4 regions of the Brevibacterium sp. NPDC056726 genome follow, and region 2 is predicted to be linked to each of the others. Evidence: riboswitches for the same ligand, from Rfam matches in the RefSeq annotation. Region 2 holds a riboswitch; each other region holds the start of a gene.
What was found. A riboswitch is a leader RNA that binds a small molecule or an ion and turns the genes downstream of it on or off. The one in region 2 is predicted to bind thiamine pyrophosphate.
Positions count from the first base shown of each region.

Region 1: linked by a shared signal. The riboswitch ahead of thiM (hydroxyethylthiazole kinase) and the one ahead of ACFQ91_RS07990 (ECF transporter S component) in region 2 are both predicted to bind thiamine pyrophosphate.
Region 3: linked by a shared signal. The riboswitch ahead of thiC (phosphomethylpyrimidine synthase ThiC) and the one ahead of ACFQ91_RS07990 (ECF transporter S component) in region 2 are both predicted to bind thiamine pyrophosphate.
Region 4: linked by a shared signal. The riboswitch ahead of thiO (glycine oxidase ThiO) and the one ahead of ACFQ91_RS07990 (ECF transporter S component) in region 2 are both predicted to bind thiamine pyrophosphate.

Region 1 covers NZ_JBHTYZ010000001.1:93,270-98,529, reverse strand. Annotated here, with positions in the region: gene ACFQ91_RS00460 (LacI family DNA-binding transcriptional regulator) at 1-367, shown strand, start outside; gene ACFQ91_RS00455 (substrate-binding domain-containing protein) at 476-1,618, shown strand; gene ACFQ91_RS00450 (ATP-binding cassette domain-containing protein) at 1,637-2,473, shown strand; gene ACFQ91_RS00445 (sugar ABC transporter permease) at 2,470-3,681, shown strand; TPP riboswitch at 3,768-3,871, shown strand; gene thiM (hydroxyethylthiazole kinase) at 3,859-4,719, shown strand; gene thiE (thiamine phosphate synthase) at 4,716-5,260, shown strand, end outside.
Region 2 covers NZ_JBHTYZ010000003.1:370,621-375,880, reverse strand. Annotated here, with positions in the region: gene ACFQ91_RS08005 (MmgE/PrpD family protein) at 1-853, opposite strand, end outside; gene ACFQ91_RS08000 (DUF4916 domain-containing protein) at 1,070-1,609, shown strand; gene ACFQ91_RS07995 (universal stress protein) at 1,811-2,773, shown strand; TPP riboswitch at 2,846-2,954, shown strand; gene ACFQ91_RS07990 (ECF transporter S component) at 2,980-3,609, shown strand; gene ACFQ91_RS07985 (ABC transporter ATP-binding protein) at 3,609-5,111, shown strand; gene ACFQ91_RS07980 (energy-coupling factor transporter transmembrane protein EcfT) at 5,095-5,260, shown strand, end outside.
Region 3 covers NZ_JBHTYZ010000006.1:160,992-166,251, forward strand. Annotated here, with positions in the region: gene ACFQ91_RS13775 (DUF1684 domain-containing protein) at 1-1,049, opposite strand, end outside; gene ACFQ91_RS13780 (M18 family aminopeptidase) at 1,295-2,644, shown strand; TPP riboswitch at 3,262-3,372, shown strand; gene thiC (phosphomethylpyrimidine synthase ThiC) at 3,369-5,198, shown strand.
Region 4 covers NZ_JBHTYZ010000002.1:313,435-318,694, forward strand. Annotated here, with positions in the region: gene ACFQ91_RS04905 (mismatch-specific DNA-glycosylase) at 1-114, opposite strand, end outside; gene ACFQ91_RS04910 (SRPBCC family protein) at 163-642, shown strand; gene moeB (molybdopterin-synthase adenylyltransferase MoeB) at 626-1,780, opposite strand; gene ACFQ91_RS04920 (thiazole synthase) at 1,777-2,586, opposite strand; gene thiS (sulfur carrier protein ThiS) at 2,588-2,824, opposite strand; gene thiO (glycine oxidase ThiO) at 2,821-4,017, opposite strand; TPP riboswitch at 4,008-4,110, opposite strand; gene thiE (thiamine phosphate synthase) at 4,134-4,913, shown strand; gene ACFQ91_RS04940 (ketopantoate reductase family protein) at 4,910-5,260, shown strand, end outside.

The DNA.
Region 1 (5,260 bases), on a different contig from region 2:
CGACCAGGCGAGTGCGAAGAACGTCGTCGCCGCCCTCCTCGGCTCCCGGGCCGCTCCGACCGCGCTCATCACGCTCTCGGCGACCGTGACGAAGGGCGCGATCGACGCCAGTCGCCGCCTCGACCAGTGGCCGGCCGTCGTCGGGATCGACGACTTCCCCGGCGCGGATCTGCTCGACGTCACCGTCGTCGACGCCGACATCGATGCGATGTCCGCCGAGGCGGTCCGGCTCCTCGACGGGGGCGTGCCGGAGCGTGGGGCGGGGCGGGGCAACGGGGCGCGAGGCGACACCGCGGCATTCGCCCGCGTCCACCTCATCCGCCGCGGCAGCGGTGAGGAGTCACCCCGGCAGGTCTCCGGGCGCTGAGTCGACGCGACAGAGGAATCACCGGACAGATGGTTGACAAACGACACCGGTGGGCGAAATATGTTGACCAGCCTGACAACGTTGTCAGAATGATGAAAGGTTTCGCGAATGCGCAGGTTCCGCCCCCAGTCACACGCACAGAAATCGTCTCTCACCGCCGTGCCCTCCTCGCTGAGGAAGCCGCGCCGGCTCGCGGTGCTCGGCGCCGCGGTCGCGATCTCCGCCCTCGCGCTCAGCGGCTGCGGCAATCAGAAGGGCCAGGGCAACGAGGCCGCCGATTCCGGCGGCGGTGACGGCCCGGTGACGATCGCCCTCCTCCTGCCGGAGTCGAAGACGACGCGCTACGAATCCCTCGACAAGCCGAACTTCGAGAAGTACGTCGCCGAGGCGAGCCCCGATGCAAAGGTCGAGTACCGCAACGCCAACCAGGACGCGACCCAGCAGCAACAGCAGTTCGAAGCCGCGGTCACCGAGGGCGTCGACGTCATCGTCCTCGACCCCGTCGACGCCTCGGCGGTCTCCTCCTCCCTGGCGAAGGCCGAAGCGAAGCAGATCCCCGTCGTCTCCTACGACCGGTTCTTCGAGGGAGCCGACTACTACACGTCGTTCGACAACAAGAAGATCGGCAACCTCCAGGGTCAGGCCCTCCTCGACGGACTCGAGGCCAAGGGCGTCGACCCGACGTCCGGACCGGTGTGGATGGTCAACGGCGACCCGAAGGACCCCAACGCCGCGGACTTCAAGGCCGGTGCCGAGGAGACGCTCAAGGGTGCCGGCGTCGACATCGCCGCCAACCACGACACGCTCGATTGGAACCCCGACGATGCCCGCCAGTGGGTCGAGGGCCAGCTGCAGGGCGGGGGTGAGAAGCCGATCGCGATCTACGCGGCCAATGACGGCACCGCCGGCGGGGTGCTCGCGGCGACGACGAAGGCGAAGCAGGATCCCGTCGTCACCGGGCAGGACGCCGAGGTCGACGGACTGCAGAACATCCTCAAGGGCGAGCAGTACGCGACGATCTACAAGTCGATCCCGCCGCAGGCCGAATACGCGGCGAAGGCCGCGGTCGCACTGGCCAACGGGGAGAAGCCCGAGGCCGGCACGACGTACAAGGACACCCCGACGGACTTCGTCGAGGCGAAGGTCGTGACGAAGGACACGATCAAGGACATCGTCGGCGATCAGATCAAGGCCTCCGACATCTGCTCGGGCATCGATGAGAAGCTGTGCACGGATGCCGGAATCAAGTAGGACGGTCCGACCAGCCCGATGACCTCACAGACGAACGATCCGACGCCCGCTTCCGGGCGGGCGTCGGAGACGCCCCAGTCCACTGCTTCCCAGCCCGTGCTCCAGCTGCGCGGGATCGACAAGCGATTCGGCGCCGTCCAGGCGCTCACCGACATCAACCTCACGATCGGCCGCGGCGAGGTCGTCGGCCTCGTCGGCGACAACGGCGCCGGCAAGTCGACGCTCATCAAGATCATCGCCGGCGTCCACTCCGCCGACGGAGGCGAGCTCATCATGGGCGGACGCCCGCAGAAGTTCTCCTCCCCGAAGGACGCACAGCGAGCCGGGGTGGCCACGGTGTTCCAGGATCTCGCACTCTGCGAGAACCTCGACGTCGTCGCCAACCTCTTCCTCGGTCACGAGCACACCCGCGGCGGCGTCCTCGACGAAGTCGCGATGGAGGCGAAGTCGTGGGAGCTGCTGCGCAGCCTGTCCGCGAAGATCCCGAGCGTGCGCGTGCCGATCGCCGCCCTGTCCGGCGGCCAGCGCCAGACGGTGGCGATCGCCCGGTCCCTCCTCGGCGAACCCTCGCTCGTCATGCTCGACGAACCGACGGCCGCCCTCGGCGTCGCCCAGACCGCCGAGGTGCTCAACCTCATCGAACGCCTCCGTGACCGTGACCTCGGGGTGCTCCTCGTCAGCCACAACATGGCCGATGTCCAGGCCGTGTGCGACCGTGTCCACGTGCTGCGGCTGGGCAAGGACGCCGGGGACTTCCCGGGAGACGAGCGCACCGACGTCCTCGTCGCCGCGATCACCGGAGCCAACGACAACGTCGTGACCCAGCGGGCCGCGCGGAGGGGTGAGCGCCGATGACCCGCAATTCCCTCATCACCGACGAGCGGATCTCCGACGAGGGGCTCGTGCGGACGTTCGTCCGCCGGATCCGGGAAGGCCAGCTCGGGTCGTTCCCCGTCATCCTCGCCCTCGTCGTCATCGTCATCGTCTTCCAGTCGGCGAACAGCAACTTCCTCTCACCGGCGAATCTCGTCAACCTCTCCACCCAGGTCGCCTACCTGGCGATCCTCGCACTCGGGATCAACCTCATCCTCCTCCTCGGCGAGATCGACCTCTCGCTCGCCCAGCTCGGCGGTCTCGCCGCCTCGGTGCTCGGTGTCCTCGTCGTCCGGCAGGGGGTCCCGCCGGTGATCGCGGTGACGATCATCCTCCTGCTCGGCCTCGTCATCGGGGCGATCCAGGGCTGGTTCTTCGCCGTCGTCGGGATTCCCGCGTTCGTCGTCACCCTTGCCGGTCTGCTCGCGTTCACGGGGCTCACGCTCACGGTGCTCGGCACCCAGAAGAACCTCTCGATGGCCGATACGTTCGTCTTCGACTTCGCCAGCTACTACTTCCCGGCGTTCTGGGCCTACGTCTTCGGGGCGATCGCCGTCATCGGCTTCGCCGCCGGCATCATCCATTCGAAGCTGCGTCGGCACTCCGCAGGCCTCGACAGCCCGAGCTGGACGGCCGTCATCGTGCGCATCGTCGTCCTCGCGGCGATCGTCTTCGGCTTCCTCATCCTCGTCAACCAGGACTTCGGACTCGCGCTGCCGTTCTTCCTCATGATGGTCATCGCGATCATCATCGACCTCGTGCTGCGCAAGACCCGCTACGGACGCTCGATCTACGCCGTCGGCGGCAAGGTCGAAGCCGCCCGGCGCGCCGGCATCCGGGTGACGTGGGTGCGCATCAGCGTGTTCATGACCGCCGGGGTCCTCGCCGCCCTCTTCGGCTTCGTCAAGGCCGGAGTGACGACGAACGCCGGGTCGACGCTCGTGGGCACCCAGGACCTCCTCAACGCGATCGCCGCGGCCGTCATCGGCGGCACCTCCCTCTTCGGCGGGCGGGGGTCGGCGTGGGCCGCGGTCCTCGGGGCGTTCGTCGTCGGCGCGATCAACAACGGTCTCTACCTCATCGGCTTCAACTCCGATATGCAGCAGATCATCACCGCCCTCGTCCTCCTCACCGCCGTCGTCATCGACGCCGTCAGCCGGCGCGGACAGCGGTACGTCGGCAGGGGGTGAGGTCTGCTCCACCAGCGCCGAGGCGGGGGCGAGGTCAGGGGGTGACCCCACCTCACCCCCGCCTCGGCGATTTTGGTACAGTCATGGGCAATGACATGGGGTGCCCGGCGGCAGTCGCGCCGGGCTGAGAGGACACCCATCGAACCTGATCTGGGCCATGCTAGCGAAGGGATCGTCATGACTGACATCGATCTGTCGTCGGCGCACGCACGTCTGCGCGCGGCGAATCCGCTCATCCAATGCATCACGAACACGGTCGTGCAGCAGTTCAGCGCGAACGTGCTGCTCGCCGTCGGTGCGTCCCCGGCGATGCTCGACCATGAAGCCGACGCCGCACAGTTCGCGCACCTCGCCGGCGGTCTGCTCGTCAACTTCGGAACCGCGACGAACCAGCAGTTCCTCGCCGCCGACGCCGCGATCGGAGCCGTCACCGCGGACTCGACTCCGTGGGTGCTCGACCCGGTGAGCATCGGCGCAGTCGACCACCGCACCACCCGCATCCGCCGGGCCGCCGCCGATCGCCCGACCGCGATCCGCGGCAACGCCTCGGAGATCGCGGCCCTGGCAGGAGCCGGGGCCGGCGGGCGCGGCGTCGAATCCACCGACGAGGTCGACGCCGTCCTCCCCGCGGCGGCCGAGCTCGCACGGACCAGTGGGGCGATCGTCGCCGTCTCGGGCAGACGCGACGCGATCGTCGCCCACATCGACGGCGTCGATCACATCGCCCGTGTCGACGGGGGCCATGAGTTCATGCCGCTCGTCATCGGCACCGGGTGCTCGCTCGGTGCCGTGACCTCCGCCTACCTCGCCGCCGTGCCGCCGGCCGGTTCGAGTTCCGGTGCGGGGCCGGCCGGACTCGCGGCGTTCGAACAGTTCACCGCCGTCGTCGCCGCCCACGCCCACTTCGCCGTCGCCGGCGAAGCCGCAGCGGCCGGTGCCGCCGGACCGGGCAGCTATGCCGAACACTTCCTCGACGCCCTCTACACCACCGACGATGCGCGCATCGGTCAGGCACGGGTCGAAGTGACGAGAGCATGAGCGCGACGAGTGAGCGCCTGGCCGGCGTCGACGCCCGCCTCTACCTCGTCACCGATTCCGCCCAGAGCCGGGAGGCCGGACGCACCGTCGCCGAGACCGTGCTCGCGGCCGTGCGCGGGGGAGTCGGCATGGTCCAGGTCCGCGACAAGGACATCGACGACACCGAGTTCCTGACCCTGACCAGGGAGGTCATTGCCGCCGTCGCCGAGGCGGTGGCGGGTACGGACCGCCGCGTGCCCGTTGTCCTCAACGACCGGGTCGCCGTCACCCGGCACCTCCTCGATGAGGGCGCCGACGTCCACATCCATGTCGGACAGACCGACACTCCCGTCGCCGAGGTGCGCGACCTCGTCGGACCCGACCCGCTCATCGGTCTCTCCGCCGCCAGCGACGCCGAGTTCGCCGCCGCCCGGGCTGCCGGCGCCGTCGACCTCGTCGGGATCGGGCCCGTCTTCGACACGACGACGAAGACCGACGCACCGGCCGGGATCGGTCCCGACCGCCTCGGCGAACTCACGGCCGAGGCGGGTCTGCCGGCGGT
Region 2 (5,260 bases):
CCTTGGTGTAGGTGTCGAGGATGGCGCGCTTGGCCTCGCCCTTGCCCGGCAGCGGGATCGTGTAGCGGGCCTCGGGGCCTGAGAGGATCCACGCGATGAAGCCGTCCTCGCCTTCGTAGATCGGGTTCGGGGCGCCTTCACCGCGCATCGCCCGGTCGACGGCCTCGACGGCCATCTTCCCGGCGAAGGCCGGTGCGTGGGCCTTCCACGAGGAGATCTCACCCTTGCGGGACTGGCGGGTCGCCGTCGTCACGTGCAGGGCCTGCTGGATTGCCTGGAAGGTCACCTCGGTGGGCAGGTGGAGCATCGCCCCGATGCCGGCCGCGGCCGAGGGGCCGAGGTGGGCGACATGGTCGATCTTGTGCTGGTGCAGGCTCATGCCCTTGACGAGGTCGACCTGGATCTCGTACCCGGTGGCGATGCCGTTGATGAGGTCCGCTCCCCCGATGCCCATGTGCTGGGCGACGGCGAGGATCGGCGGGATGTTGTCACCGGGATGGGAGTACTCGGCGGCGAGGAAGGTGTCGTGGAAGTCGAGTTCGCGCACGGCCACGCCGTTGGCCCAGGCCGCCCACTCCGGGGAGAAGCGCTCGGCGAGGGGAAGTCCGAAGATCGTCGCACCCGGGGTGAAGGGGTGCGCCTGTGCCTGCTCGCGGGCGTGGGTGGGGGCCGAACGGTTCACCGAGGCGGCCGCGACGGCGGCGTTGTCGATGACGCGGTTGATCACCATCTCGGTGACCTCGGGATCGACGGGCGTCGGGTCGGAGGCGACCTCGGCGATCTTCCAGGCGAGCTGATCCTCACGAGCCAGGTTCTCTGAGCTCTTGTGGGTACGGACCTCATGATCAATCATGGACAATCCCTTCAATCGTCGTTGACCGCTGCGGGCCATGTCACGACCGCCGCTGGCCGGAGAGTGGTTGACTCAACTGTAGGCCACGTCACTGCGACGCTGCGGCCCGGCCGGAGTTTTATCTTGACATCAAGATACTTTACCCGACCGGCATGAGCCGCCTCGACCCCCCTCCTCCCACCCGTCCGTCGAGGTGAACTGTGACACAATCGGGATATGACCCGCACTGCCCTCGACTTCGACGAGAACTGGTTCGACGACAACGAGTTCGCCCAGCTTCGTCGCCGTCTCCCCATCCCCTATGTCAATGCCATCCCCGTCCGCGTCGGAGAGGCCGGCGATGTCGAGGAGATCGGCCTCCTGCTGCGCCGCCTCGACGACGGCACCCTGGGTCGCGAGGTCGTCGGCGGACGCATCCGCTACCACGAGAGCATCCGCCAGGCCCTGCTCCGGCATGCCGAGAACGACCTCGGCCCGATGGCGCTGCCCGTCGTCCCGCCGGCCATCGCCCCGTTCCACATCGCCGAGTACTTCCCCACCGAGGGCACCTCGCTCCTCCACGACCCGCGCCAGCACGCGATCTCGATGTGCTTCGTCATGGAGGTCCGCGGCGAATGCACCCCGCGCGCCGATGCGCTCAGCCTCGACTGGCTCACCCCCACCGAGGCGCTGCGCTCCGACATCGTCGCCGAGCTCTCCCACGGCCAGGAGCACATCATCCGCTCAGCCCTGAGCTACCTCGGCTTCGCCGTCTGACGCACCCCTCCCCCTGGCGCAGGCCGTGAGCACGCGCCGAGGCCGTGGGCACGCGCCGCACGCGAGAGGAATCCGTCCGCCTCGCGGTCTTCTACACGTTGTAGAAAACACTTGGGTACACTGAGGGCGACGAGGACGGCACACGGTTTTCGGGGCCGTCGTCCCCGTCAGGGTTGGTCAGGCCCCGATGGAAGGACTGCCATGACTGCTGACTCCCGCTCGTCCGCCGCGAACCCGGCCGAGGCCCGCCCGACCGACACCCGCGCCTCCGATTCCGGACTCACCGACAACCTCGGCGTCCTCGTCGGCTTCGACGGATCCGAGCTCGCAGCCCTTGCCCTGCGCTACGGTGCCGCCGAGGCGCTGCACCGAGACGTTCCCCTCACCGTCGTCACGGCCTTCACGATGCCCCTGATGATCTACCCGAACATGGCCTCGATCCCGTCCGAACCCGAGGACGAAGCCGCGATGCGGGCAGCGGAGAAGACCCTCGCCGAGGCGGCCGAACTCCTCGCCGATCATCCCGGACCGGTGACGTACGCCGTCGAATCCGGTGACGCCGCCGGTGTGCTCGTCAACCTCAGCGCCAACGCCGATGTCATCATCGTCGGGGCGCGTGGACGCGGCGGCTTCATGGGCCGCATGCTCGGGTCGGTCTCGACCGCGCTGCCGCCGCACGCCCACTGCCCGACGATCGTCGTCCCCCGCCATTCGGCGCACCGCGGGGACACGACCGGCCCGGTAGTCGTCGCCGTCGACGGGTCCGAGGGCGCGCGGATCGCGATGTTCACCGCCGCCGAGGCGGCCGCTTCGCGCAACGCCGACCTCGAGATCGTCACGGTGCTGCCGGCCGGGGAGGAATGGCTCTACTGGTACCCGGAGCTCGAACTCGGCGGTGACGTCGCCGACCGCCGGCAGCAGCAGATCGAAGCCGAACTCGACAAGGACGCCGAAGAGCTGCGCAGTCAGTTCCCCGGGCTCCAGGTGTCCACCTCGGCGCTCATCGGCGATGCCACCGCGCTGCTGTCCGCGGCGACGAAGACCGCGCAGCTCACCGTCCTCGGCACCCGGGGCCGCGGGGCCGTGAAGTCCGCGCTGCTCGGATCGGTCTCCCGCGGGGTCCTCCACCATGCCGAGGGTCCGGTCATGGTCGTTCCGGCCTGAGTCCCGTTCGCACCAGATCCCCGGCCCCGCGGACGTGCGGTGCCGGGGATCGTCAGGTGTTGTACAGTGGAGCGCACACGACAGGGGAGCGCCGCCAAGGGCGCTGAGAGTGCAGATGACGCTGCAGACCCTCGAACCTGATGCGGCTAGCACCGCCGAAGGAAGTCGAGACTCTTCTACCCCTCCTTGAGACACGAGGAGGCGCTATGCCGAACACGACCACGCCCGGTTCCCGCTCGACGACGGCACCGGCATTCACCCAGGCCCCGCCGACGAAGAAGTGGCGGGTCGTCGACTACGTCGTCACCGCGGTCCTCGGCATCGCCGTGGGCCTGATCTTCTGGGTGCTCGCCGCCAGCTGGAAGGGCATCGAGCTCGCCTTCCAGGCCTTCCCGCCCTCGATCGGCCTCATCGCCGGCCTCTGGGTGCTCGCCGGTCCGCTCGCCGGGGCGATCATCCGCAAACCCGGAGCCGCGCTGCTGTGCGAACTCCTCGCCGCCGCCGTCGAAGGCGTCCTCGGCTCCCACTTCGGGGCGACCGTGCTGCTGTCGGGCTTCCTCCAGGGCCTCGGCGCCGAACTCGTCTTCGCCGCCTTCGGCTACCGGAAGTTCACCCTGTGGGTGACCGCGCTGTCCGGACTCGTCGCCGCGACCTTCATGGCCGTGAGCGAGAACATCCTCTACAACGCCGAATGGCAGTTCGACTTCCAGCTCGCCTACGCGGTGTGCGCGATGATCTCCGGCGTCGTCATCTCCGGCATCGGCGCCTGGTACGCCTACCGCGCGATCGCGAAGACCGGGGCGCTGAGCTCCTTCGCCTCCGGCCGCGTGCGCTGATGGGCCTGCCGATCCGCGCCCACGGATACTCGTGGCGGCACGCCGATCGGGACAGCCTCGCCGTCGGCCCCGTCGACCTCGACATCGCCCCAGGTGAGAAGGTTCTCCTCTTGGGGCCGTCGGGGGCGGGTAAGTCGACGCTCCTCCATGCGATCGCCGGGGTCCTTCCCACTGAGGCCGGGGAGTCAGCCGGTGATCTCCTCGTCGGCGACGCCCCACCCGACCCCCGCCGAGGCGTCACCGGGCTCGTCCTCCAGGACCCCGATTCGCAGGTGATCTTCTCCCGCATCGGTGACGATGTCGCGTTCGGAATGGAGAACCTCGGTCTGCCCGCCGAGGTGGTCGACGCGCGGATCGACGCCTCCCTGGCCGCCATGGGCCTCGACCTTCCCCAGTCCCACCCGACGGCGGCGCTGTCCGGGGGCCAGAAGCAGCGCCTCGCGCTCGCCGGGATCCACGCGATGGCACCCGAGGTGATCGTCCTCGACGAGCCGACGGCCAACATCGACCCCGCCTCGGCGAGGGCGGTCCGCGATGCCGTCCTCACGGTCCAGGAGTCCACTGCGGCGACGATGATCGTCGTCGAGCACCGGGTGAGCCTGTGGAGCGACGAGGTCGACACCGTCATCGTCCTCGGCCGCACAGGCGTCGTCGCCCACGGCACCCCGGACGAGGTCTTCGGTGACCCCGCACTCGCCGAGGTGCTCAGGACCACCGGGATCTGGCTGCCCGAATCCGGGTCCCGCACCGCCCCCGACCGCTGGACGATGCCGGGCAGAACTGGAGCGCAGGACCGACTCGGGTCCCCCGTGCTCGTCGGCGAGCGCCTGGGCGTCGCCCGGCCGCGGGCAGCCGTGCCCGCAGCGACCGATCTCGACCTCGAGGTGCGGGCGGGTGAGGCGCTCGGCATCGTCGGCGCCAACGGGGCCGGGAAGTCGACGACAGCGCTGACCCTGGCCGGCCTCATCCCCGAGTTCTCCGGTGAGGTGCGCGCAGCGGGGCCGCTTGCCGCCGGGGCGAAGGAGGCGCGGCCGTACACCTGGCCCTCGAAGTTCCTCGCCCCGCGCATCGGCATGGTCTTCCAGGAACCCGAGCATCAGTTCCTCAAACCCAGCGTCGCCGAGGAGCTCGCCCTCGGTCCGCGACTGGCCGGCTGGTCGGCGGCCGAGGTCGACGCTCGGGTGACCGACCTGCTGGAGACGCTGGGACTGTCCGACATCGCCGAGGCCCACCCGCAGGGTCTCTCCGGCGGGGAGAAGCGTCGCCTGTCGGTGGCGGCGATGATCGCTCCGCGCCCCCAGGTCCTCATCGTCGATGAGCCGACGTTCGGGCAGGACGCGCTGACGTGGGCGGGACTCGTCGCACTGTTCCTCGACGTCCTCGACCACGGCAGCGCGGTCATCGCCGTCAGCCACGACCTCGACTTCCTCGACGCGATTGGAGCCCGCCGCTTCACCCTCGGCACGTCGGCGCAGCCTCTGCGGGGTGAGCGCGTTGAGTGAGCGGACGACCCTGACTCGTGAGCGCGTCACCGTCGAGGATCCGGGTCAGCTCATCCCGGTGGTGCGCCGCACGGCGCTCGTGCGCTGCAACCCGCTGACGAAGATCGCTGTCGCGCTCATCCTCATGGTCGGAGCTCTGCTGAGCATCG
Region 3 (5,260 bases), on a different contig from region 2:
GTCACGCGGGCGCTGTCCTCGTCCCACCACGAGTAGAAGAGGAACGGCACGTTGATGCCGGCCTCTGAGTAGAAGAACGGGGGCCGGCGCTCACCGGCGGTGACGGCGAACGGCACGTCGTTGCCGGCGACCGGGGCCGGGCAGGTTGCGAACGCGGAGAACGCGAACGGGTAGTTGACCGCACGGTTGAAGTCGACGACGAGCGACCCGTCGGCGTTGGGAATGCCGAGGTCAAGGGTCCGCCACGCCGCCGTCGACCGCCCGTTCGTCTCATCGTGGAAGTCGAGCTGGAGTCCCGTCGCCGGGCACCCCGAGGCCACGAGCGACACCTCCCCGGCGGGCGTGGTAAAGGTGACGGTGCCGACGAGCATCGTCTCGAGCGTGAGGTTCTCCTGCGCCGAGGCGACCGGCCGGATCTCGGGTTCGTCGAAGGGGGTGAAGCGGGCGAGGAAGACGAAGTCCCGGTTCGGATCGAAGACGGGGACCTCGACGAACTTCGCGAGCAGCGGCGACTTCGAGTCGCGGATGCGCACACCGAGGCGACCGCCGCGTTCGATGAGCTCATAGAGGACATGGCCGACAGTGAACCAGTCGAGCGACCCGCCGGTCGGCAGCTTCGCGCTGAACCCGTTGTCCTCGACCCTGACCTGGGGAGACTCCGGCAGCGGAATGTCATCGGCGCCGAGGCGGACGGCCGTGCGCGTCGACCCGGACTCCCATTCCGCGTCGGTGCCTGAACGGGGATCGGTGCCTGCCTCGGGCCTGGTGCCGGGGCCGGTGTCGGTGAGGTCGTGGGAGGTGGGAGCCGCCTCGGTGGGGGCACTGAGCAGATCGAAGGTCGCGGCCGCAGGGCCGGCCTTCGTGCCGGGATCGAGCGCGAGGGTGACCCAGCCGTCGTCGTCGACGGTGAACGTTCCCGGCGCTCCCGGCCACGTCGACTCCTCGTCGAGCCAGTGGAGCCCGACGACGCTGAGCCACCCGAAGGGCGTCGCCAACGAGGAGTTCCGCGAGTCCCGCCACGTATTCCACTCGGCCACGAATTGGTTCACGTCGAACACTCCTCGCATTCTCACTCGTCGTTGCACGCTCGTCCGCGCCGGCCGTCGACGTTCGGCGACCGCCGGCCCGCCCGGTTCGGACGACCGCTGACCGTCCATGTCGGACGACCGCCGGCCCGCCCGGTGCGGGAGACCGCTGACCATCCACGTCGGACGACCGCTGATCGTCCGCTTCGGGCGACCGCTGGCGCTTCGGCCCCTGTGGTCGAAGCTACCCCAAAGGATAGGCTGTTCAGATGAGCACTCCATCCACGGATCAGACAGCAAACGCGCAGGTCGCAGCCGACCTCTCCGCTTTCGTCACGGCCTCTCCCAGCTCCTATCATGCCACTGCCGCAGCGGCCGAGCGCTTCGACGCCGCCGGGTTCACCCGACTCGACGAACGTCAGCCGTGGACCCTTGAGGTCGGCCACGGGTACTACGTCATCCGCGACGGCGCGATCATCGCCTGGATGGCCCCGACAGGGCGGATTGACGCAGCGGAAGCCGATTCGACCGCGAACGGGTCGACCGCCTCGGCGGTGCCCCCGTTCCGGGTCTTCGGCTCCCACACCGATTCGCCGGCGTTCAAACTCAAGCCCGGTGACGAGTTCGTCGCCGAAGGCGTGCGCCAGTTCGGTGTCGAGATCTACGGCGGGCCGCTGCTCAACTCGTGGCTCGATCGGGAGCTCGCCCTCGCCGGGCGCCTCAGCCTCGCCGACGGCAGCGTCGTCCTCGCGCACACGCCGGCGATCGCACGCATCCCGCAGCTCGCGATCCATCTCGACCGGCAGGTCAACGAGGGCCTCACCCTCGACAAGCAGCGGCACACGACCCCGATCGTCGGTCTCGCCGACCTCGCCGAGGCCGATGTCCTCGAGATCCTCGCCGCCTCCGCCGGCGTCGACCCCGAACTCATCGTCGGCCACGACGTCTACACGATCCCCGCGCAGGAGCCCGCGCTCTTCGGCGCCGCGGACGAGTTCTTCGCCTCCCCGAGACTCGACAACCTCCTCTCCGTCCACGCCGGGGTGACCGCGATGACGTCCCTCGACGCCGAGGCGCTCGATGCGGTGGCCCTGTTCGCCGGGTTCGACCATGAGGAGGTGGGGTCGAACTCGCGCTCGGGCGCGAGCGGGCCGTTCCTCTCCGACGTCACCGAGCGGATCGTCGCCGCCCTCTTCCCCGAGGCGAACCGCAGTGACTACCTCGCCGCACTGGCCGCCTCGGTGTGCGTGTCCTCCGACGCCGGACACGCCGCCCACCCGAACTACCCCGAACGCCACGATCCGCACGTGCGTCCGCGCCTGGGTGCGGGGCCCCTGCTCAAACTCAACGCCCAGCAGCGGTATGCCACCGATGCCGTCGGCACGGCGACGTGGGCCCGCGCCTGTGCAGCCGCCGGGGTCGAGTACCAGGACTTCGTCTCGAACAACTCGGTGCCGTGCGGGTCGACGATCGGACCGCTGACGGCCACCCGCATGGGCATGACGACGGTCGATGTGGGACCGGCGCTCTACTCGATGCACTCGGCGCGGGAGATGTGCGCGATCAGCGACGTCGTCGCGCTCGGCGCGGTCGCGAAAACGTTCCTCCAGGGGGCGTGAGGCGCCGCGCCTGCGGGAGCCGACACAGGGGGCGAGCGCTTGCTCGTTCAACGCAGCGCCTCGTTCACCCCTGAGCCTCACTCACCCCTGAGTCTCACTCAACACGAAGCGTGAATATCGCGTCCCCAAAGACGCGATATTCACGCTCCGTGTTGAACGAGCGCCGGCAGATTCGCCGAGGCGGCGATATTCACGCTCGCCGTTGAACGAGCACCCCGAGGACGAGCACCGGCGCACGCCCGCAGACACCCCGTCAGCGAAGTCGCGGGAGTGCGTCCGCCGAGGCGCGATGCTGCACGCACGATGACGCAGCGAGCGGGGCGCGCACGCACAATGCGCGTGGAAGCAGGCCTGCAGGCACGATGCCGCAGGCGTCCAGCGTGCGCAGGAATCCGAGGCGAGCCCACTGGGGTACTTCCCCCAGGGCGCGTCCGCTGGGCACGTCCACCGAGGCACGTCGGCAGGAGCCCGTCCACCGGGGCACACCCACTGGGGCGCGTCCACTTGGGCACGCTGAAACTGAGGCACCAAATCGGGCGACCGCGCGTCCACCGTCTCGCGCAGTGAACACCTGCCGCGGGTGATTTTGTGGCGGCGCCCACACCGTGATAGTCGTTGTGTGACCCCACGGGGGCCTTCGGAAGAGGGCTGAGATCGAGCTGAGACCGCTCGAGACCGTTGAACCTGATCCGGTTGATACCGGCGGAGGAAGAGAGGATCGCAGATGACTGCGCCCACCCCAGAAACCACCCGTCCCACCGTTGCCCCGCGCCCGACGGCACCGGCCGAGAACTCCGCGAGCACCCCCGCGGGTTTCGCTCTCGAGCAGTACCCCACCCATTCCCTGGCCTGGGTCGAGGACCGTGAGCACGGCATCCGCGTGCCCGTCACCCGCATCGACCTCGACGACACGAACGGCCGCCCCAACGAGCCGGTCCACGTCTACCGCACCGTCGGGCCCGGCGCCGTCCCCGAACAGGGCCTGCCCCCGCACCGCGCGGAGTGGATCGCCGACCGCGACGACACCGAGGACTACGCGGCCCGCGGCCACCTCATCGAGGACGACGGGCGGGCAGCCGTCCGCCGCGGCGCACCCTCCCAGCAGTGGCAGGGGCCCGACCGGACGCCTCGGCGCGCGAAGCCCGGACGCACCGTCACGCAGATGCACTACGCCCGGCAGGGCATCATCACCCCCGAGATGCGCTACATCGCGATCCGCGAGCAGTGCGACGTCGAACTCGTCCGCTCCGAGGTCGCTGCCGGGCGCGCGATCATCCCCGCGAACATCAACCACCCCGAATCCGAGCCGATGATCATCGGCAAGGCGTTCCTCGTCAAGATCAACGCGAACATCGGCAACTCGGCGGTGACGAGCTCGATCGCCGAGGAGGTGCAGAAGCTCCAGTGGGCCGCGAAGTGGGGTGCCGACACCCTCATGGACCTCTCGACGGGCAACGACATCCACACCACCCGCGAGTGGATCATCCGCAACTCCCCCATCCCCATCGGCACCGTGCCGATCTACCAGGCGCTTGAGAAGGTCGACGGCGACGCCGAGGCGCTGACCTGGGAGATCTACCGCGACACCGTCATCGAACAGTGCGAGCAGGGCGTCGACTACATGACCGTCCACGCCGGTGTGCTGCTGCGCTACGTCCCGCTCACCGCCGACCGCGTGACCGGAATGGTCTCCCGCGGCGGGTCGATCATGGCCGGATGGTGCCTGGCCCACCATGAGGAGAACTTCCTCTACACGCACTTCGACGAGCTCTGTGAGATCTTCGCGGCCTACGATGTCGCGTTCTCCCTCGGCGACGGGCTGCGCCCCGGCTCGATCGCCGACGCCAACGACGCCGCCCAGTTCGCCGAACTCGACACCCTCGCCGAGCTGACGAAGCGGGCATGGGAGCACGACGTCCAGGTCATGGTCGAGGGCCCCGGCCACATTCCGCTCCATCTCGTGCGGGAGAACGTCGAGCGCCAGCAGGAGCTCTGCGACGGCGCCCCCTTCTACACCCTGGGTCCGCTCGTCACGGACATCGCGCCCGGCTACGACCACATCACCTCGGCGATCGGGGCGACGGAGATCGCCCGGTACGGCACGGCGATGCTCTGCTACGTCACCCCGAAGGAGCACCTGGGACTGCCCGACCTCGACGACGTCAAGACGGGGGTGATCACGTACAAGATCGCCGCCCACGCCGCGGACGTCGCGAAGGGCCACCCGGGGGCGACGGCCCGGGACGATGCGCTGTCGAAGGCGCGGTTCGAGTTCCGCTGGCGCGACCAGTTCGCGCTCGGCCTCGACCCGGAGACCGCCGAGTCCTTCCACGACGAGACGCTGCCGGCGGAACCGGCGAAGACCGCGCACTTCTGCTCGATGTGCGGGCCGAAGTTCTGCTCGATGCGCATCTCCCAGGACATCCGCGACACGTACGGCAGCGCCGAGGCGCAGGCCGCGATCGCCGGCATGCAGGCCAAGAGCCGGGAGTTCCTCGCCGCCGGCGGTGAGGTCTATCTGCCCGAACCGACGATCGGTCCGCGGCAGGGCTGAGGTCCGGGCAGGGCTGAGGTCCGGGCAGGACTGAGGTCCGGGCTGGGCTGGGGTCCGGTCAG
Region 4 (5,260 bases), on a different contig from region 2:
GACATCGTCGATGGCATCGGGATCGTCGGTGGCGAACTGCGCGAGGTCGTCCTTCGTCGGCTTCCGCCCGCCGAGCGGCGACGGTCTGCGGGGTCGGCGATTTTCGGCTGGCACGCCACCCAGACTACCGTCGAAGGACGACGCGTCGAACGGAGGCCCGCGATGAGCCACGAGCACACCCGCCCCCGCCCCGGTGAGTCCGCGCCCTTCCACTTCGAGTCGGTGTGGCGAGCGGCCGATCCCCTCGCTGCGGTGTGGACGGTCCTCACCGATGTCGAGGCCTGGCCGCAGTGGTGGCCGGGCATCGCCGCGGCCACCACGGACGACTCGGGTGTCCACCCCGGCAGTCGCGCGGAGATCACCGTGCGCAGCCCCCTCGGCGTCGCGTTCGACATCACGCTGTCCATCGAGGGTCTCATCCCACCGCAGCAGGTGCGCCTCCTCGCCGACGGCGACCTGCGCGGCGTCGGCGTCTGGACCCTGGCGCGCACCGGGCCGCTCACCGCGATCTCCGCGATATGGTGCGTGACGACCAGGCGGCGATCCGTCCGGGTCCTCAGACCGGCCTCCGCCGGCATGCACGGCATCGTCATGCGAGCCGGGGAGAACGGACTGCGTCGCCGCCTCAGCGAACTGGCGTAGACTCCGTCGCCGTCCACGCCTCGATGCCTCCGGCCAATGACCGGATGCGGACATCCGACGGCGCTTCGCTGCTCACTGCCGAGACGGCGCGAGCCGACCGCACCCCCGACCTGCAGTGGACGACGATGTCGGTGGCCGGGCCGACCGCCTCGGCGAGGGACGGCCACCCGCGGTCGACGACGACGTCGAGGGGGACGTGCACGCTGCCGGGAATCGCCTCGAGCTCCCGCTCCCACGCCTCCCGGACATCGACGATCACCGGCGCCGAGGTGAGCGCGCGGACCTCGTCGGCCGTGACCTCCGCCACCCCGGCCGGAGCCGGAGCCCCCACCGCCGGTGCCGCACACGCGAGGGCCACCTCGGCGAGATCGGTGACGGCGGGGCGGTCCGGGTCGGGCGAGAAGCGCAGCGTCGTGAAGCTCGTGCTCAACGCATCGACCCGCAGCAGGCGGCCGAGCAGGGGATCGCCGATGCCGCAGATGAGCTTGATCGCCTCGGCGGCCATGAGCGACCCGACGAGCCCGCAGAGCACCCCGAGCACCCCGCCCTCGGCACAGCTCGGCACGGAATCGGCGTCGGGGATGTCGGGGAAGAGGTCACGCAGCATCGGACCGTGACCGGGGGCGAACGTGCTCACCTGCCCCTCGAAGCGGAAGATCGTCCCCCACACCAGCGGTGTGCCGGTGAGTTCGGCGGCGTCGTTGGACAGGTAGCGGGTCGCGAAGTTGTCCGCCCCGTCGATGACGAGGTCGTGGGCGGCGAAGAGTTCGAGGGCGTTGTCCGGGCTCAGGCGCTCGGCAACCGTCTCGACGGTGAGGCCGGGATCGAGCCGGAGGAGGGCATCGCGCGCGGATTCGACCTTGGGACGGCCGACATCGGCGTCCCGGTGGAGGATCTGGCGCTGCAGGTTCGACACGTCGACGACATCGTCGTCGATGACGGTCAGCTGCCCGATCCCGGCCGCCCCGAGGTACTGGAGGACCGGGGCGCCGAGACCGCCGGCGCCGATGACGAGGATCTTCGCCGCGCGCAGGCGGCGCTGACCGGTCACCCCGACATCGGGCAGGCTGAGGTGCCGGGAGTAGCGTGCGATCTCCGCGGGGCTGAGCTCGGGTCCGGGTTCGACGAGCGGTCTCACGGCCCCATCACCAGGTTCTCGACCGAGGTCGTGCGGGCGGACTCCGCGGTGACCCGCCCGTCGTCGGGCGACGATGCGAGCGCGAGCGGGCGTTTGGGGATCCGTCCCGCCCCGGCCGCCAGGCGACCGGCGTCGACGGCGAGCCGCATCGCCTGCGCCATCGCCGGGGCGTCGTGAGCGCGGGTGACGGCGGAGGCGAGCAGCACCGCGGTGCACCCGAGCTCCATGGCCAGGGCGGCGTCCGAGGCGGTGCCGATGCCCGCGTCGAGGATGACGGGCACCTGGGCGCGGGAGACGATCGTCTCGATGTTGTGCGGGTTGAGGATGCCCAGGCCCGAACCGATCGGGGCGCCGGCGGGCATGACCGCGGCGACCCCGGCGTCCTCGAGCCGCTTCGCCAGCGCGGGATCGTCGTTCGTGTAGGCGAAGACCGTGAAGCCGTCGAGGACGAGCTCCTCGGTGGCGCGGAAGAGTTCGACGGGGTCGGGCAGGAGGGTGTCCTCGTCGGCGATGACCTCGAGTTTGACCCAGTTCGTCTCGAGCGCCTCCCGGGCCAGCTGCGCGGTGAGCACGGCATCGCGGGCGGTGTAGCACCCGGCCGTGTTCGGCAGTGAGCGGATGCCCAGCCGCTCGAGGAGCGCGAACACCGAATCCCTGGCCTCGGCGTCGAAGCGGCGGATCGCGACCGTCGTCAGCTCTGTCGCCGAGGCGGTCAGGGCGTCCTCGAGGATGCGCAGGGTGCTCGCCCCACCGGTGCCCATGACGAGGTGGGAGTCGAAGGTGACGGTGTCGATGGTCCAGCTCATGTCAGCCTCCCTGGACTGCGGTGACGATGTCGACGGTGTGGCCGTCGGTGATGGTGAAGCCGGCCCACAGCCCGCGGCGCACGACTTCACCGTCGACGGCGAGGGCCACCCCGATGCGGCCGCCGTCGACCGGGGTGCCGTCTTCGCTCAGCTGCCGTCCGGTGATGTCCTCGACGAGGGTGCGGGCGGTCGTGCCCGCGGTGATGTCCCGGCGGTCGCCGTTGAGAGTGATGGTCATGATCCCTTCCTTGCTGTCAGCAGTGGTGCACCAGGTGACTGCGGTGATGATGGCGAGTGGTCGGACTCGAACCGTTCCGGTGCCACGGCCTCGCGCGCACCGACGGGCAGCCACGCGGAGTCCGCGCCGACGACGAGATCCGCGCCGAGGCGGGCGCCGAACGGTGCGAGGAGAACCCCGTGGCGGAAGTACCCGGTGGAGACGACGAGACCGGGGTCAGTGCGACCGAGGAGAGGGAGGTCGTCGGGCGAGCCGGGCCGGGCCCGTGCCGTGATCTCCGTGATCTCACATCCGAGGAGCCCGGGCACGAGGCGTTCGGCGTCGTGGAGGAGACGGTGGACGCCCTCGGCGAGGATGCCCGCCTGGCCGTCCTCCCGGGAGGTCGCCCCGAGGACGAGCTCCCCATCGGGCCGCGGCACGACGTAGACGGGCCGACCGGCGACGAGTCCCCGGATCGTCCGGGTGAGCAGCGGGGGAGCGCCGGGATCCGAGCGGAGGCGGATGACGTCGCCGTGGACGGCCCGCAGCGGCAGCTCGGGAGCGCCGGCGATCGCATTGTGCGCCATGCCTGCGGCGAGCACGACCTGATCGGCGTGCAGCCGACGCCCCGAGGCGAGCTCGACTCCGGTCGTCCGGGCCGGGGCACCGGTCGGTGATCCCTCATCGCCGACCAGTCCCGTCACCCGGTCCTCGATGACGCGGTCGCCGAGGACGGTGAGCAGCGCGCGCGTCACCCGCCGGGGATCGATCGCATGATCGCCGGGAATGAGGACGGCCCCGCACACACCGGGGGCCAGGGCGGGTTCGAGATCGCGGGCGCGGGATCCGGTGAGCAGGTCGAGGTCGGAACCGGCCGCGGACTGGAGGGCGCTGAGTTCGCGCAGGGCCGTGAGATCCGCGCGGTCACCGGCGCAGACGAGTGTGGCGGTCGCCGTCTCCCCGAGGTCGGCCCCCGATTCCCGGGTCAGTGCCGCAGTGAAGTCCGGGTAGAGGTCGGCGGAGACGCGCATGAGCGGAAACAGCGGAGTCTGGCCCCACGCGATCTCGGCGGCAGGGGCGATCATCCCGGCCGCGGCCGCGGTGGCGCCCGCGCCCGGATGCGGATCGATGACGGTGACGGCCGCCCCGCGCCGGTGCAGCTCCCACGCCGCGGCCAGGCCGATGATCCCGGCGCCGACGACGATGACGTCCATGCGATTCTCCCTCCGGCGGCATGACCCGCATCAGGTAGGACGGTCGGCACGAAGCCCTCTCAGCCTCCCTGCGAGGCTCCCGCGAACTCCTCTACTCTAGGAGCATGGTTCCCACGATGCCAACGTCTCCCGCAGTGCAAGACCCCGTGACCGAGAACGCGGGCCACCCGGCCGACCGCGACTCCACCGGCCGGGACGCCGCGCGGACCCGTGCGCTCGCCTCCGCCCGGCTCTACCTCTGCACCGACGCCCGCACGCAGCAGGGCGACCTCGGTGAGTTCCTCGACGCCGCCTACGCCGGGGGCGTCGACATCATCCAGCTCCGCGACATGGGCCTGGAGGCCAGGGAGGAGATCGCCGCCCTCGAGATCCTCCGCGAGGCCGCCCACCGGCACGGGAAGCTCTTCTCCGTCAACGACCGCGCCGACGTCGCCCTCCTCGTCGGCGCGGACGTCTTCCATGTCGGGCAGGGCGACCTGACGAGCGCGCAGGCCCGCACGGTGCTCGGCGACGACGTCATCCTCGGCCGGTCGACGCATTCGGTCGAGCAGGCGCTCGCCGCCGCCGCCGACCCGGAGATCGACTACTTCTGCCTCGGCCCCGTGTGGGAGACCCCGACGAAGCCCGGTCGCCCGGCGGCCGGACTCGAACCGCTCGCGGCGGTGAGCGGGAGAACGGCGAAGCCGTGGTTCGCGATCGGCGGGATCTCCGCCGGTGATCGTCTCCGGTCAGTGCAGGAGACCGGGGCGACGCGCATCGTCGTCGTCCGCGCGATCACCGAGGCGCCCGACCCCGCCGAGGCGGCCGCTCGGCTGCGCGCGCAGCTGACTTCCGCTGACCCCGACACGACCACCGGCACGACCACCGGCACGACCCCGAAGGACGGCACCCTGTGACAATCCTCATCGCCGGAGCCGGCGCGACCGGCGGCGCCTTCGGCACCCGCCTCGTCGAAGCCGGACGCGACGTCACCTTCCTCGTCAGGCCCGCACGCGCCGAGGCCCTGAGAGAGAACGGTCTGCGATTCATCGCCCCAGACGAGGACCGGACGAACCCGGTGACCGTGACGACGGCGGAGGAGCTCGCGGCCGACCCGACCCCGGTCGACCTCGTCCTCGTCGCCGTCAAGGCCGGTGCCCTCGAATCGATCATCGCCGACCTCCGACCGGCCGTCGGACCCCAGACCCTCATCATCCCGTTCCTCAACGGGATGGCGCAGATCGGCCGCCTCGAGGCGGAGTTC